Regions from separate parts of the Pseudoclavibacter sp. JSM 162008 genome, predicted to be linked through region 2. Evidence: predicted binding sites of a transcription regulator. Region 2 holds the regulator's gene; each other region holds the start of a gene.
The links. The regulator HrcA, encoded in region 2, represses chaperone genes, less so after heat shock. The targets are predictions, from matches to a motif close to TTNGCACTCGNNNNNNNCGAGTGCNAA.
Positions count from the first base shown of each region.

Region 1: groL (chaperonin GroEL) is a predicted target of HrcA. The motif match lies at 1,489-1,515, and genes of this name have one in related genera.
Region 3: ABVF28_RS05765 (Hsp20/alpha crystallin family protein) is a predicted target of HrcA. The motif match lies at 2,279-2,305, and genes of this name have one in related genera.

Region 1 is NZ_JBEWYX010000012.1:44,055-48,790, forward strand. Features, by position in the region: gene groL (chaperonin GroEL) at 1-1,444, opposite strand, end outside; gene ABVF28_RS11235 (cold-shock protein) at 1,664-1,879, opposite strand; gene ABVF28_RS11240 (LytR C-terminal domain-containing protein) at 2,141-2,692, opposite strand; gene ABVF28_RS11245 (DUF3263 domain-containing protein) at 2,697-2,990, opposite strand; gene msrB (peptide-methionine (R)-S-oxide reductase MsrB) at 3,097-3,513, shown strand; tRNA gene ABVF28_RS11255 (tRNA-Thr) at 3,597-3,672, shown strand; gene ABVF28_RS11260 (permease) at 3,745-4,736, shown strand, end outside.
Region 2 is NZ_JBEWYX010000003.1:160,243-164,978, forward strand. Features, by position in the region: gene ABVF28_RS03555 (16S rRNA (uracil(1498)-N(3))-methyltransferase) at 1-409, opposite strand, end outside; gene dnaJ (molecular chaperone DnaJ) at 411-1,496, opposite strand; gene hrcA (heat-inducible transcriptional repressor HrcA) at 1,584-2,615, opposite strand; gene ABVF28_RS03570 (DUF4870 domain-containing protein) at 2,782-3,336, shown strand; gene hemW (radical SAM family heme chaperone HemW) at 3,349-4,560, opposite strand; gene ABVF28_RS03580 (TIGR01777 family oxidoreductase) at 4,701-4,736, shown strand, end outside.
Region 3 is NZ_JBEWYX010000005.1:81,095-85,830, reverse strand. Features, by position in the region: gene xylA (xylose isomerase) at 1-138, shown strand, start outside; gene ABVF28_RS05770 (xylulokinase) at 274-1,713, shown strand; gene ABVF28_RS05765 (Hsp20/alpha crystallin family protein) at 1,775-2,188, opposite strand; gene ABVF28_RS05760 (DNA-3-methyladenine glycosylase) at 2,350-3,282, opposite strand; gene ABVF28_RS05755 (rhodanese-related sulfurtransferase) at 3,362-4,282, shown strand.

The sequences.
Region 1 (4,736 bases), on a different contig from region 2:
CGCCGGTTGCGGCGTTGAGGCCCCAGCCGTCTTCGAGTCCGGCGACCTTCTCGGCCACGACGCCGGGCTCGAGGCCAGCGTTCGTTGCGATCTGCTTGAGCGGTGCGAGGATGCCGACCTTGACGATGTTCACGCCGGTCGCCTCGTCGCCCTGGAGGTCGAGCGAGCCGAGCACGCGAGCGCCAGCCTGGATGAGCGCAACGCCACCACCGGCGACGATGCCCTCTTCGACGGCAGCCTTCGCGTTGCGGACGGCGTCCTCGATGCGGTGCTTGCGCTCCTTGAGCTCGACCTCGGTCGCGGCTCCGGCCTTGATGACGGCGACGCCACCGGCGAGCTTCGCGAGGCGCTCCTGGAGCTTCTCGCGGTCGTAGTCGCTGTCGCTGTTCTCGATCTCGGCGCGGATCTGCGCAACGCGGCCGGCGATCTGCTCGGGCGAGCCAGCGCCCTCGACGATCGTGGTCTCGTCCTTGGTGACGACGACCTTGCGGGCGGTTCCGAGGAGGTCGAGCGTCGTGTTCTCGAGCTTGAGGCCGACCTCTTCGCTGATGACCTGACCACCGGTGAGGATGGCGATGTCCTGCAGCTGAGCCTTGCGGCGGTCTCCGAAGCCGGGAGCCTTGACGGCGACCGACTTGAAGATGCCGCGGACCTTGTTGACGATGAGCGTCGCGAGAGCTTCGCCCTCGACGTCCTCGGCGATGATGAGGAGCTGCTTGCCGGCCTGGATGACCTTGTCGACGACAGGCAGGAGGTCCTTGATGTTGGAGATCTTGCCGTTGACGATCAGGATGTACGCGTCTTCGAAGACGGCTTCCTGGCGCTCGGGGTCGGTGACGAAGTACTGCGAGAGGTAGCCCTTGTCGAAGCGCATGCCCTCGGTGAGCTCGAGCGTCGTGCCGAAGGTGTTCGACTCCTCGACGGTGACGACGCCTTCCTTGCCGACCTTGTCGATGGCCTCGGCGATGATCTCGCCGATCTGAGCGTCTGCGGCCGAGATGGACGCGGTGGCAGCGATCTGCTCCTTAGTCTCGACCTCCTTGGCGGAGGAGAGGAGCTCGGCGACGACAGCCTCGACGGCCTTCTCGATGCCGCGCTTGAGCGAGATCGGGTCGGCGCCAGCTGCGACGTTGCGGAGGCCCTCGCGGACGAGTGCCTGAGCGAGGACGGTAGCCGTGGTGGTTCCGTCACCGGCGACGTCGTCGGTCTTCTTCGCGACCTCCTTGACGAGCTCGGCGCCGATCTTCTCGAACGGGTCCTCGAGCTCGATCTCCTTGGCGATGGAGACGCCGTCGTTCGTGATCGTGGGCGCGCCCCACTTCTTCTCGAGCACGACATTGCGGCCACGTGGGCCGAGCGTGACCTTGACCGCGTCGGCGAGCGTGTTCAGTCCACGCTCAAGCCCGCGACGGGCCTCTTCGTCAAAAGCGATGATCTTCGACATATGTGTACTGCGTCCTTTCCGGACGTGGTTCGTGAGGTTCGTGGTTGGCACTCGAACGAGGCGAGTGCAAATCCATATTGGCACTCGACCCTGTCGAGTGCAAGCCACCCCACGCCTTCTCGCTGCGGGCGAACGAGCCGGGCCTGAAGAGACGCCGATGTCCGCTTGAACACGGAACGGCGCCGACCCATGAGGGCCGACGCCGTTCCCAGCGTGCGGTCAGAGCGCGCGCACGGACTCCGCCTGCGGGCCCTTATCGCCCGCACCGATCTCGAACTCGACCTTCTGGCCCTCTTCGAGGACTCGATAGCCCTGCATCTCGATGGCCTTGTAGTGCACGAACACATCCTGTGCAGCAGCGCCGTCGAGCGCATCCACAGTGATGAAGCCGTAGCCCTTGTCAGCGTTGAACCACTTCACGGTTCCATTCGCCATGTTTGTCTCCATTGCTCAGTAGTACTCGCAGGCGCCAACCCGCGGAGCCCTGCATGCGTGCGAGGGGGACGAACGATGGTGCCCAGGACTCGAGCAAGATACTAGGTGGCGACCTGTTGAGCGAGGAAGCCCAAAACCGGGATCACGTCACCTGGCGACGTTTTGTCTCCAGATGTTCACACGCACGGAACACATGAGCCGCATTCCCCGGAGAATCCCTGGATCATCCTCCGTGTCGAGCCACCGTGCACCCGCGAATGGCTACCCGGCGAGGTCGAGGCCGACGACGACCACGATCGTGCCTGCTGCGGCGACGTTCGGGTCGAGGACGGCGGTTCCCCCACCGAGCGACTGGACGAGGGCGAGCGCCGCAGCCTCCTGGGAGGCGTCGTTGTAGGAGACGGTCGTCGTCTCGTAGTCGGACGTCGGAGCATCCGCCGTCTCGGTGACGTTCCAGCCCGCGGCTGCGAGCTCCGTGGTGGTGCCGCCCGCGACGCCCGCCAGCTCGGTTCCGTTGAGAACGCGCACTGAGACGTTCGGGTCGAGCTGCGGCACGACCTCGGCCGGAGCCTCCTCGACCGGCGCCTCCGCCGTCGGAGTCTCACTCGTCTCTGTCTCCGCGGTCGGGCTGAAGGAGACGGCGCCGTTGATGACCTGCATCGCGACGGCGGCAACGGCGACGATCACGACGACGGCGAGCAGACCCCAGAGCCACGAGGCGAGCTTGGCGAGGCGCGTGCGGGGCGCGCGATGCGCTCCGCGGCGGTCAAGCCCTGGTGGGATGTCGTCGAAGCGATCCTTGGGGTAATTCACGTGTCTACCGAATCCGTCCTGAGGTGGGAGAGGCGCTGGACATTCGCTGCTCGCGCCGCAACTGGCGCTCGTCCGCTCGCCGCTCGCGCGCACGCCGCAGGCGGCCGACGAGCATCGGCTGATGGACAAGCGCAGCTGGTGTCTCGATGAGCGTAGCGAGATTTCGGTAGTACTGCGTCGTCGACCAGCCGAAGCGATCCCTGATCGCTGCCGCCTTCGCCGCATTCTGCCGCGGATTCCCGTCTTCGAAATCCAGCAGCGCGCGCTCGAGGTCGCTGAGCTCCACGTCCCGTGCCATGCACGAAGTGTACGAGCAGGGTTCACCGACTGGACTCACGCAACGCGCGTATGCTCGATCCTCCCCGGCCGCTCCCAGCGGTCTCGTCGATTTTCCAGGAGGCACGGTGTCCTACGCCGTCAACAAGCCCGATTCCGAGTGGCGCGCGGAGCTCACGCCGCAGGAGTACCACGTGCTGCGCGAGGCAGGCACGGAGCGGGCCTACACGGGAGAGCTCCTCGAGGAGGGTCGCGCAGGCCTCTACACCTGCCGCGCCTGCGGCTCAGAGCTGTTCAAGGCCGGAACGAAGTTCGACTCCGGATGCGGCTGGCCGAGCTTCTACGAGTCCGTGCGGCCGGACGCGGTCGAGCTGCTCGAGGACCGCTCGCTCGGGATGGTGCGCACCGAGGTGCGCTGCGCCAACTGCGGCTCCCACCTCGGGCACGTCTTCCCTGACGGCTTCGGCACGCCAACGGGCGACCGCTACTGCATGAACTCGCTGTCGCTCTCCTTCACACCCGAGGAAGAGACCTCCTCCGAGTAAGCGCACGGGCATCCATCAACAGCCATGCGGTGCGCGGGGACGTGCACCGCATGACTATGATGGTGCCGCTGCGATTGCAGCAGGCCGACTTAGCTCAGCTGGTAGAGCACCGCTCTTGTAAAGCGGATGTCGCGAGTTCGAACCTCGCAGTCGGCTCCACGATGCGTCTTCCGGCGCACAGCCCTGACACGTCCCCACTTCGTGAAAGCGGCCCGAACTATACTCGGCTGGATGCACGAGCACACGACCGCGCAGCGCACCAAGCTCCCGCAGCAGCGCACGGCCGCCAACCGCGGAGTTCTCGGGCTGACGATCGGGGCGGGCCTCGTGCTCACGCTCATCGCGATCCGCACGCTCACGGCGTCGCTCGACGACCAGCCGGCACTCGGGCCGATCACCGACTTCGTCACGCTCTCGCTGAGCGTCGTCATCGAGTCGATGCCGTTCATCATCCTCGGCATCCTGCTCTCGATCGTCGTGCAGCACTGGCTTCCGCCGGGCTTCCTCATGCGCATCCTGCCGCAGACGCCGTGGCTTCGGCGTGCCGTCATCTCACTGTTCGGCATCGCGCTGCCCGTCTGCGAGTGCGGCAACGTTCCGCTCGCACGCGGCCTCGTGCTGCGCGGCTTCACGCCCGCCGAGTCGATCACGTTCCTGCTGGCGGCCCCCATCCTGAACCCCATCACGATCGTCACGACGTACCAGGCGTTCGGCTGGGACCACGGCATCCTCGCCGCCCGCATCATCGGGGGCTTCGTCATCGCGAACGTCATCGGGTTCCTCTTCAGCCGCCACCCGAAGCCACAGGACCTGCTCACACCGAGTTTCGCCGCGACGTGCGAGCTGGAGGCGAAACACGGCCACGAGACGGGCTCGAGCGTGCGCGAGCGGTTCCGCGCGAGCGCGTCGATGTTCGGTGCGGAGACCTCGACGATGCTGCCCGCGCTCTTCGTCGGATCGGCCATCGCCGGGGCCATCCAAGTCGGCGTCTCGCGCGACCTGCTCACCACCCTCGGAGAGCATCCGGTGCTCTCCGTGCTCGTGCTCATGACCCTCGGCTTCGTCATCTCGATCTGCGCGAACGTCGACGCCTTCTTCGCGCTCTCGTTCGTCGGCACCTTCATGCCTGGCGGCATCGTCGCCTTCCTCGTGATGGGCCCCATGATAGACGTCAAGATGCTCGCCCTCATGCGCACGACCTACACGAGCGCGGTCCTCGCCCG
Region 2 (4,736 bases):
CCTCCCTGGCGACGGCGGCCCAGCGCTCTCGGCCCTTCTCCGCCTTCTGGTCCCAGCGACTCACGCTGCGCTTCGCCTGCCAGGGGACGAAGGCCGCGGCGCCGAGCTCTGTGGCCACCTGAACCGCGAGATCGTCCCGTCCGGCTTTCGCCAGCGCCTGCACGACGACGACTCGGGGCTCGGGCTCTGGAACCCGGCTGGCCCGGAGGACGTTCACGACCGCCAGGTCGCGTTCGAGTGCGGCGAGCTCGCCGTCGACGACGAAGCCGCGCCCGTTGCCGAGCTGCAGGTGCTCGCCCACGCGCATGCGCGCCACGCCCATGTGCTTGGCCTCCGCCCCGCGGACCTGCGTGACGTCGCCCGCACGAAGCGCCTCGTCGAGGTCCTCAACGAGGTAGAGCCAGGCCATGTCAGCGGCCGAATCGGTCGCGGAGCTTCGAGAACATCCCCTGCTTCTCGCGCGCGAGGCGCGGTGCCTCGTGACGATGACGGGTCGCGAACTCCTCGATCAGCTTGCGCGACTTCCCGTCGAGCTTCGCGGGCGTCACGACCTGCACCGCGATGTCGAGGTCGCCTCGGTGCGTCGAGCGCAGACGCGTGATCCCACGACCGCGAACGGTGAGGACCTCGCCCGACTGAACGCCGGCCGGGATCTGCAGGTCGACATCGCCGTCAAGGGCGCCGACCGTGGTCGAGGTGCCGAGGATCGCGTCAGCCATCGACACCTCGATGACGCACTGCAGGTCGTCGCCGTCACGAGAGAAGACCTCGTGCGGTCGGACCCGGATCTCCAGGTAGAGGTCGCCGTTCTCTCCACCAGCCGGACCGGCTTCGCCTCGGCCGGGAAGGTGGATGCGCAGGCCGGAGTCGACGCCGGAGGGGATGTCGACGGGAATGCTCACGTTGGCGCGCACACGTCCCTGACCGTGGCACGTCTCGCACGGATGCTCGATGACGGTTCCGTAGCCGCGGCACTGCGCGCACGGCTGGTTCGTGACGACCATGCCCAGGATGGAGCGCACCTGACGCTGGACCGAACCGGCTCCCCCGCATGCCGAGCACGTCGTCGGCGAGGTGCCCGGAGCGCAGCACGTTCCCTGGCAGTTCTCGCAGGCGACCGCAGTGGTGACCTCGAGGTCGCGGTGCGTGCCGAACATGACCTCGTCGAGGTCCAGCTCGACGCGAACCAGCGCATCCTGACCGCGCTCTGCCCGCGACCGCGGGCCCCGGGAACCCTGCTGCCCGAAGAAGGTCTCGAAGATGTCCCCGAAGCCGCCGAAGGACTGCCCGTCCGGTCCGCCCTGGTCGTACTGTCTGCGTCGCTCGGTGTCGCTGAGCGTGTCGTAGGCGTGCGTGACGGACTTGAAGCGCTCCGCGGCGTCCGCGGACGGGTTGACGTCCGGGTGCAGCTGGCGGGCCAGCTTGCGGTAGGCCTTCTTGATCTCGTCCTGGGACGCCTCGCGGCTCACGCCGAGCACGTCGTAGTGGTCTGCCAAGAGTGGCGACTCCTTCTTTGCATCTGTGAATGTGTGCCTGTGTTGTCAGGCACCGGGTGCAACCGCCGGCGAGCCGGTCGGTGTCGGTCAGGCGTCCAGGTGTCTTTCGTCGAGCACCCGTGACAGGTAACTCGCAACGACCCGCACGGCCTGGATATTCCGCGGGTAGTCCATTCTCGTCGGTCCCACCACCCCGAGGCGCGCATCGCTGCCAGAGCTGCGATATCCGCTGGTCAGGATGGCCGTCTCGCCGAGGCCGAGGTCGACGTTCTCCTGGCCGATGCTGACCGAGTAGGCCTCGGTGCTGGAGTGGAGCTCGTCGAGCAGGCGCAGCAGCACGACCTGCTCCTCGATCGCCTCGAGCACCGGGAGGATGCTCGAGGGGAAGTCGCGTTCCGTTCGGGCGAGGTTGGCGGTCCCTGCCATGACGAGGCGCTCCTGGCGGTGCGCGAGCACGAGCTCGAGCAGGTTGGCCACGACGGGCGCGAAGAGCTCCGCGTCCTGCTGCCCCATGATGCCGCTCACGTCCCTCAGCTCAGTGGATGCGTGCGCGACGGTCCGGCCGACGAGACGACCAGCGAGGCGATCGCGGAGCACGTGAAGCTGCTCGACACTCACCTCAGCCCCGAGATGCCCGATGCGCTGCTCGACGCGGCCAGAGTCGGTGATGAGGACGGTGAGCACCCGCCTGCTCGAGAGCAGCACGAACTCGACGTGCTGGATCGACGCGTTCGCGAGCGACGGGTACTGCGCGATCGCCACGGAGTTCGTCAGCTGGGCGAGCAGGCGCACCGAACGCCCGAGCACCTCGTCGACGTCCTCGCTGCCCTCGATGAAGGTCTCGATCGCGCGTCGCTGCGCACCCGAGAGCGGTCGGAACTCGGCAAGCCGGTCGACGAAGAGCCGGTAGCCCTTGTCCGTCGGGATGCGCCCGGAGGACGTGTGCGGGGCGACGATGAGCTCCGCGTCCTCGAGCTGCGCCATGTCGTTGCGGATGGTCGCGGCTGAGACGCCGAAGTCGTGACGGTCGGCGATCGACTTCGAGCCGACGGGCTCACGGCTCGTCACGTAGTCGGTGACGATGACTCGGAGCACCTGCATGCTTCTGTCCGAAACCACGATGCCCCTTCCGCTTCCGACCGCTGGCCCTCGACGGGGCGCCCATCTGGCACTCCCAGTCAGAGACTGCCAATCCTACCGCGTTCGGTCGACGGCAGGGGCAGAATGCCCAGGCCGTCACCGAGCAACCGAAATAGCCTGGGTGAAAACCGTCGAGAGGAATCCCATGTCCGATCACAACGCACCGACCCCGCAGCCTGGGAATGAGGATCCTGCTCAGCACCAGCCGTACAGCCAGCCCGGCCCGTACGGGCAGCAGCCCCCATACGGGCAGCAGGCGCCATACGGACAGCAGCCCCAGTACAGTCAGCCGCAGTACGGCCAGCAGCAGGCCGGGCCGCACTCGAGCGGTGCCACGAGCTCGGAACCGCCGCTGACGGCGGACGGGGACCGCCTCGTCGCGACGTTCGATCACCTGCTCAACATCGTCGCGCCCGCTGTCGGCCCACTGATCCTCTGGCTCGTGACGAGGCGGCGCGGCCCACTCGCCAACAGCGAGGGCCGTGAAGCCCTCAACTTCGGCATCACCGTCGCGATCATCTACGTCGGCATCGGGGTCATCTCGCTGCTGTCCCTGTTCGGCGGACCGTTGGCCCTGCTCGTGCCACTGCTGTACCCGCTGCTCTGGGTCGCCGTCGTCGTGTACGCGATCCTCGGCGCAGTGCAGGCCAATCAAGGCCGACCGTACCGCTACCCGGTGACCTTCCGGTTCGTCAGCTGACGAGGGCACGTCTCAGACGGCGATGCGCCTGACGATCGCATCCGCCATGAGGCGGCCCCGCAGCGTGGGCACGAGCCTCCCCTGCAGCGCCGCCCTGCCGTCGACGAGCGACTCGGCGATGAGCTCGGCGACCACACTGGAATCGTCGAGCTCAGAGATCGCGAGTCCTTCGCGGAGTCGTGACCCGAGCATGATGCGCTCGAACCGCTTCGTGTCCTCGTCGAGCACCTCCCGCCCCATGGCCGGGGTGATGCCGTCGGCGAGCCTCGACGCGTACGCGCTCGGGTGCTTCGCGTTCCACCAGCGCACTCCGCCGACATGGCTGTGCGCTCCCGGTCCGAAGCCCCACCAGTCGGCGTCGCGCCAGTAGGACAGGTTGTGGCGCGACGGATGCTCGCCCCGCAGCGACCAGTTGCTGACCTCGTACCACTCGAAGCCGGCCGAAGCCAAGCGCTCCTCCGCGAGCTCGTACATGTCCGCTTGCAGGTCGTCGTCGACGGCGGGCACCTCACCGCGGCGAATCTGCCTGGCGAGCTTCGTGCCGTCCTCGATGATGAGGGCGTACGCGCTCACGTGCAGCGGCTCCTGCTCGAGGGCCATGTCGAGCGAACGGCGCCAGTCCTCGAGCGACTCCCCTGGCGTGCCGTAGATGAGATCGAGACTCGGCTCGAGCCCAACCCTCTTGGCGGCAGCCACCACGATCGGGATGCGGGCGGGGTCGTGCGTGCGCTCGAGCACGGCCAGCACATGCGGGACCGCCGACTGCATCCCGAAGCTCACGCGGGTCACACCGGCCTCGCGCAACTGCGCGAGTTCACGTTCGCCGACTGAATCCGGGTTCGCCTCGACCGTCACCTCGGCGTCAGGGGCGAGGCCCCAGCGGCTCCGAACGCCATCGAGCATCGCCGCGAGGTCGCTGACCGGCAGGAGGGTCGGCGTCCCACCGCCGAAGAAGACGGTCGAGACCTGGCGGGGCGATCCTGCGAGAACGCGCTCCGCGATCACCATCTCCTTCTCGACCTCACCCGCGTAGCTCGAGCGAGATACCCCGCCGAGCTCCTCGGCCGTGTACGTGTTGAAGTCGCAGTACCCGCACCTGACACGGCAGAAGGGCACGTGGATGTACACGCCGAAGTCGCGTGCTTCGGCGCCGATGAGAGCCTGAGCCGGGAGCTCGCCGCTCGGCGGGACCGGCTCGCCAAGAGGCAGGGCGCTAGGCGCCAAGATGGCCGTTCAGCTTGGCCCAGCTCGGGGCGCGAGTCTCGTGATGCACCCGGACAGCCTAGGCGGTTTCCGTCGCCACATCACCCGAGCCCCACCGTGCGTTGCGCTCCCGCCCAACTGAGGGGACTACCGTCTGAGTCATGAGCAGCCAGGCGACCTCCCATAAGCACGTTCTC
Region 3 (4,736 bases), on a different contig from region 2:
GAGACGTACGACGACTTCCTCGCCGACCGCTCCGCATACGAGGACTTCGACGCGAACGCGTACTTCAACGGCAAGGGCTTCGGCTTCGTGCGCCTGCAGCAGCTCGCACTCGAGCACCTCATGGGCGCCCGCGGCTAGTCCCGCCCCTCGCCCGACGGACTCCCCCGTCCCCCTGACAGAGCTGTGGCGGATGCACGCACGTCCAACGACGCGCATGCATCCGCCCCAGCTCTGTCGTGCACCCCACCCCAGCACTACAGAAAGCAGACCACCATGCTCGTCGCCGGCTTCGACTCGAGTACGCAGAGCTGCAAGCTCGTCATCCGGGACGCCGTGACGGGCGAGCTCATCCGCCAGGGTCGCGCGTCGCACGCCCCCGGCACGGAGGTGGACCCGGAGAACTGGTGGGCCGCCGTCCAGGACGCGACCGCAGCGGCTGGCGGGCTCGAGGACGTCGCAGCGCTGTCCGTCGCCGGCCAGCAGCACGGCATGGTCGCGCTCGACACCGATGGCCACATCGTGCGCGACGCGCTGCTCTGGAACGACACGCGCAGCGCGGCTGCCGCCCGTGACCTCATCGCGGAGTTCGGGCAGGAGACGCTCGTCGAGCGCACGGGCCTCGTACCGGTCGCCTCCTTCACCATCACGAAGCTCCGCTGGCTTCGGGATGCCGAGCCACAGAACGCGGCGCGTGTCGCCGCCGTCGCACTCCCCCACGACTGGCTCACGTGGCGGCTCCTCGGCTACGGCCCCGCCGACGAGAGCCCCCTCGGCCCCGACCTGACGAAGCTCACGACCGACCGCTCCGACGCTTCCGGAACCGGCTACTGGTCACCGTTCACCGGCGACTACGACCGCGAGCTGCTCGTCGCGGCGCTCGGCCACGACGTCATCCTCCCGCGCGTGCTCGGCCCGTCCGAGGTCGCCGGCAAGACCCCGGCTGGCGTGCTCGTCGCCGCGGGAGCCGGTGACAACGCGGGTGCCGCGCTCGGTCTCAACGCCCGTGCCGGCGACGTGGTCGTCTCCATCGGCACCTCCGGCACCGTGTTCTCGGTCGCCGAGCGGCCGGTTGTCGACCCGAACGGCGGTCTTGCGGGATTCGCCGACGCGACGGGCGAGTTCCTCCCCCTGTCCGCCACGCTGAACGCGGCGCGCGTCATCGACACGACCGCAACCGTGCTCGGCGTGGACCACGCAGAGTTCGGCCGGCTGGCCGCGTCCGCCCCCGTGGGCTCCGGCGGGCTCGCGTTCGTGCCGTACCTCGACGGCGAACGCACTCCTGACCTGCCGGACGCGACAGCATCCCTGCTCGGCATGACGCGTGGATCCTTCACACGCGAGAACCTCGCCCGCGCCGCGGTCGAGGGCATGCTCGGCAGCCTCGCACAGGCCCTCGATGCGCACCGCGCGCTCGGCGTCGACGCGAAGCGCGTCATGCTCATCGGCGGCGCCGCTCTGAGCGAGGGCGTGCGCGCCGTCGCCCCGACCCTCTTCGAGGTTCCCGTCGAGATCCCCGCGCCCGGCGAGTACGTCGCCGACGGCGCAGCCCGCCAGGCCGCCTGGATCGCGACCGGCAGCCGCCCCGACTGGCCCGTCGAGACCATCGCCCACCTGGAGCCGGCGCCTGATGCGGCGCTTCGAGCCCGGTTCGCGGCGGCCGCGGAACTCGCGCGGGACTCCGAGGAGTCAGGCAAGGGCCTGCGTTCCGTCTGAGACATCGCGAAGGGGGCAGTGTGAGATCGCACTGCCCCCCTTCTGCTGCGTCGCCTGTCGGCTACGCCTGGATGGTCTCGACCTTCGTGCCGGTCTCGATCTCGATCTTGCGCGGTTTCGCGCGCTCGCTGACGGGAACCGTCACGGTCAGCACGCCGTGCTCGTAGCTCGCGGCGATGCGCTCGGTGTCGAGGCCCTGGCCGAGCGTGAACTGGCGCAGGTAGCTGCCGCCGTTGCGCTCACGCACGAGCCACTTGGCACCCTCGGCGTTCACGGTGCTGCGCTCGGCGCGGATCGTGAGCTGCTGGCCGTCGAGGTCGACGTCGATCGAGCTGGGGTCGATGCCGGGCAGGTCGGCGGTGAGGATGTAGTGGTCGGCCTCACGGTAGAGGTCGATGGGCATCGAACGCGGACTGTTCGGCGCTCCCTGGAAAAGTCGTTCCATCTCCTGGAACGGATCGAAGACGCGTGCCATGTCGTTTTCCCTTCCTTGTACGCACTCTCACGATCGTGAGCGACTGCGGTGAAATTGAGTCGACTGGTGTCAACTTCCTTGCTCAGAAAATTAGCACTCGACCAGGCCGAGTGCCAGAAAGTTTGCTGAAAACCGCGTCAGCCGTGGGCGAACGACCCCCGTCAGTGGAAGCGGTGGTCCTGCACGGTCATGCGCGCGCCATGCTTCGGGCGCGGGTTGCCAGCCAGCTTGATGAGGCGCACGACCCGCTCGCGATGCCCCCGCCACGGCTCGAGCAGCTCCCGCATGCCGTCGTCGTCGACGTCGCAGCCCGCGAGCGCCCACCCCACCATGTTGGGGATGTGGTAGTCGCTGAAGCTCGGCGCGTCCGGGTCACCGTGCGAGCGCTGCACGGTCTCGTTTGCCGTCCACACGCCGACGCCGACGATCGAGCGGAGGCGGCGCAGTGGCTCCTCCGACCCGGTTGGCAGGCTCGCCGTGCGCTCCAGCGCCGACGCGACCGTCGCGGAGCGGATGACGGTACCCGTCCGGGAGTGATCGACGCCCGCCCGATGCCAGTCCCAGCTCGGGATGCGCCGCCACTGCTCCGGTGTGAGCGGAAGCCGCAGGTGGCGCGGCACAAGGCCGGCCGGGCCGGGCGCGGCATCCGCGTAGTCGCGGTGCAGGATGTCCCACGCTCGATGCGCCTCGAGGCCCGTGATCTTCTGCTCGATGATGGCGGCACTGAGCGCCTCGAAGACCGCCCCCGACTTCGGGAGCCGGAGCCCCTCGTTGCGACGCCGCACATCCGCCAGCTCGGGGAGCGCCTCGAGGCGCAGCTCGCTCCAGTCGTCATCGCGACCAAGGAGGACCGGGGCTTCGTCGACCGCGATCTCCGCGGCCTCGCCCCACGACACGATGCGGACCCCGTCCCGCGCCTGCCGGAAGACGGTCGTCGCCCCGCCCGCGAGCGCGTGCGACGTGCGCCACACGTCCCTCGAGACCGGGTGCATCCAGCAGGTCGGGTCGCGCCGGCCCCGCATGAGCGGCGACAGGGTCTGCACGACATCGACCGGCAGCGCCGGCCGATAGAGCGTCATGACCCGATCTGGCATGCGGCAAGGGTACGCAGACCCACCGACATCCGCGCCCCCTCGACGCTCGGAGCCCCGCCGCTCACCTAAAATCGACCGCATGGCTGTCCCCAAGATCGTGCTCTACTACGCCTTCGCGCCCCTCGCCGATCCGGAGGCGATCCGCCTCTGGCAGCGAGACCTCGCGGCGTCGCTGGGGCTGCGCGGGCGCATCCTGATCTCGAAGGACGGCATCAACGGCACCCTCGGCGGGGAGCTCGACGCGCTCAAGCGGTACGTGCGCACCACCCGCGAGTACGCGGCATTCAAGGACGCCGACTACAAGTGGTCGGAGGGCACCGGCCTCGATGAGAACGGACAGAGCCTCGACTTCCCGCGCCTCAGCGTCAAGGTGCGGGACGAGATCGTGAGCTTCGGGGCGCCCGGGGAACTGGAGGTCGACGAGCACGGCGTGGTCGGCGGCGGCACCCACCTTGCCCCTGACGAACTCCACGCACTGGTCGAGTCGCGCGACGACGTCGTCTTCTTCGACGGACGCAACGCCATCGAGGCCCAGATCGGCCGCTTCGAGGGCGCCGTCGTGCCAGAGACGGGCACAACCCGTGACTTCATCGCCGAGCTCGAGTCCGGCAAGTACGACGAGCTGAAGTCGAAGCCCGTCGTCACCTACTGCACGGGAGGCGTGCGCTGCGAGGTCCTCTCCGCGCTCATGATGAAGCGCGGCTTCAGCGAGGTGTACCAGCTCGACGGCGGCATCGTCCGCTACGCCGAGCAGTTCGGCGACGAAGGCCTCTGGAAGGGATCGCTCGCCGTCTTCGACGCGCGCGAGCACCTCGAGTTCGGGCCGAACACCGAGATTCTCGGGCGCTGCCGGGAGTGCGCGGCGCCCACGCACCGCACGCAGAACTGCAGCGACGCCTCGTGCCGCGAGCGCTTCGTCGCCTGCGAAGACTGCGGCGCGAACGAGCTGCTCTGCGCCGAGCACCAGCTCGCGGCGGTCCCAGACAGGGCGGTTTCCTGACCGGAGGATCGGGCCAGGGCCGAGTCGGCCGCATCCGCCGACCCTCTCGACGACCTGACGGACCACCTTCCGGTCGGTGACACGCCGAGCACGTGGGCGATCTTCAGACATCCCCGATCTTGGCGGCGGCGGCACACTGGAACGCGCCGGACCGCCACATTTGTGGTGACGTAGAACAAAATTGCGCGTTCGCGCGGCTCACGGCGCACAGCGGCACGCCCGCACCGCTATCGTGTGTAGCGGCAAAGAAACATTGCCGATACAAATCATCCGTAGATTCGCAGAGTGGCGAATCCTCGCTCGCAGCAATAGCAGTTCCAGAATCTCGTTCAGTCGTCGTGCCCAGCCCGACTCGCACTGGAGGTACTCCGTGCCCCTTCTCCTCAGTCCGCTTCCGCCAGCCGGATCGCGCTCAGCGACCGCCGGGCGTTCCCGGCTCACCCAAACGCACCGA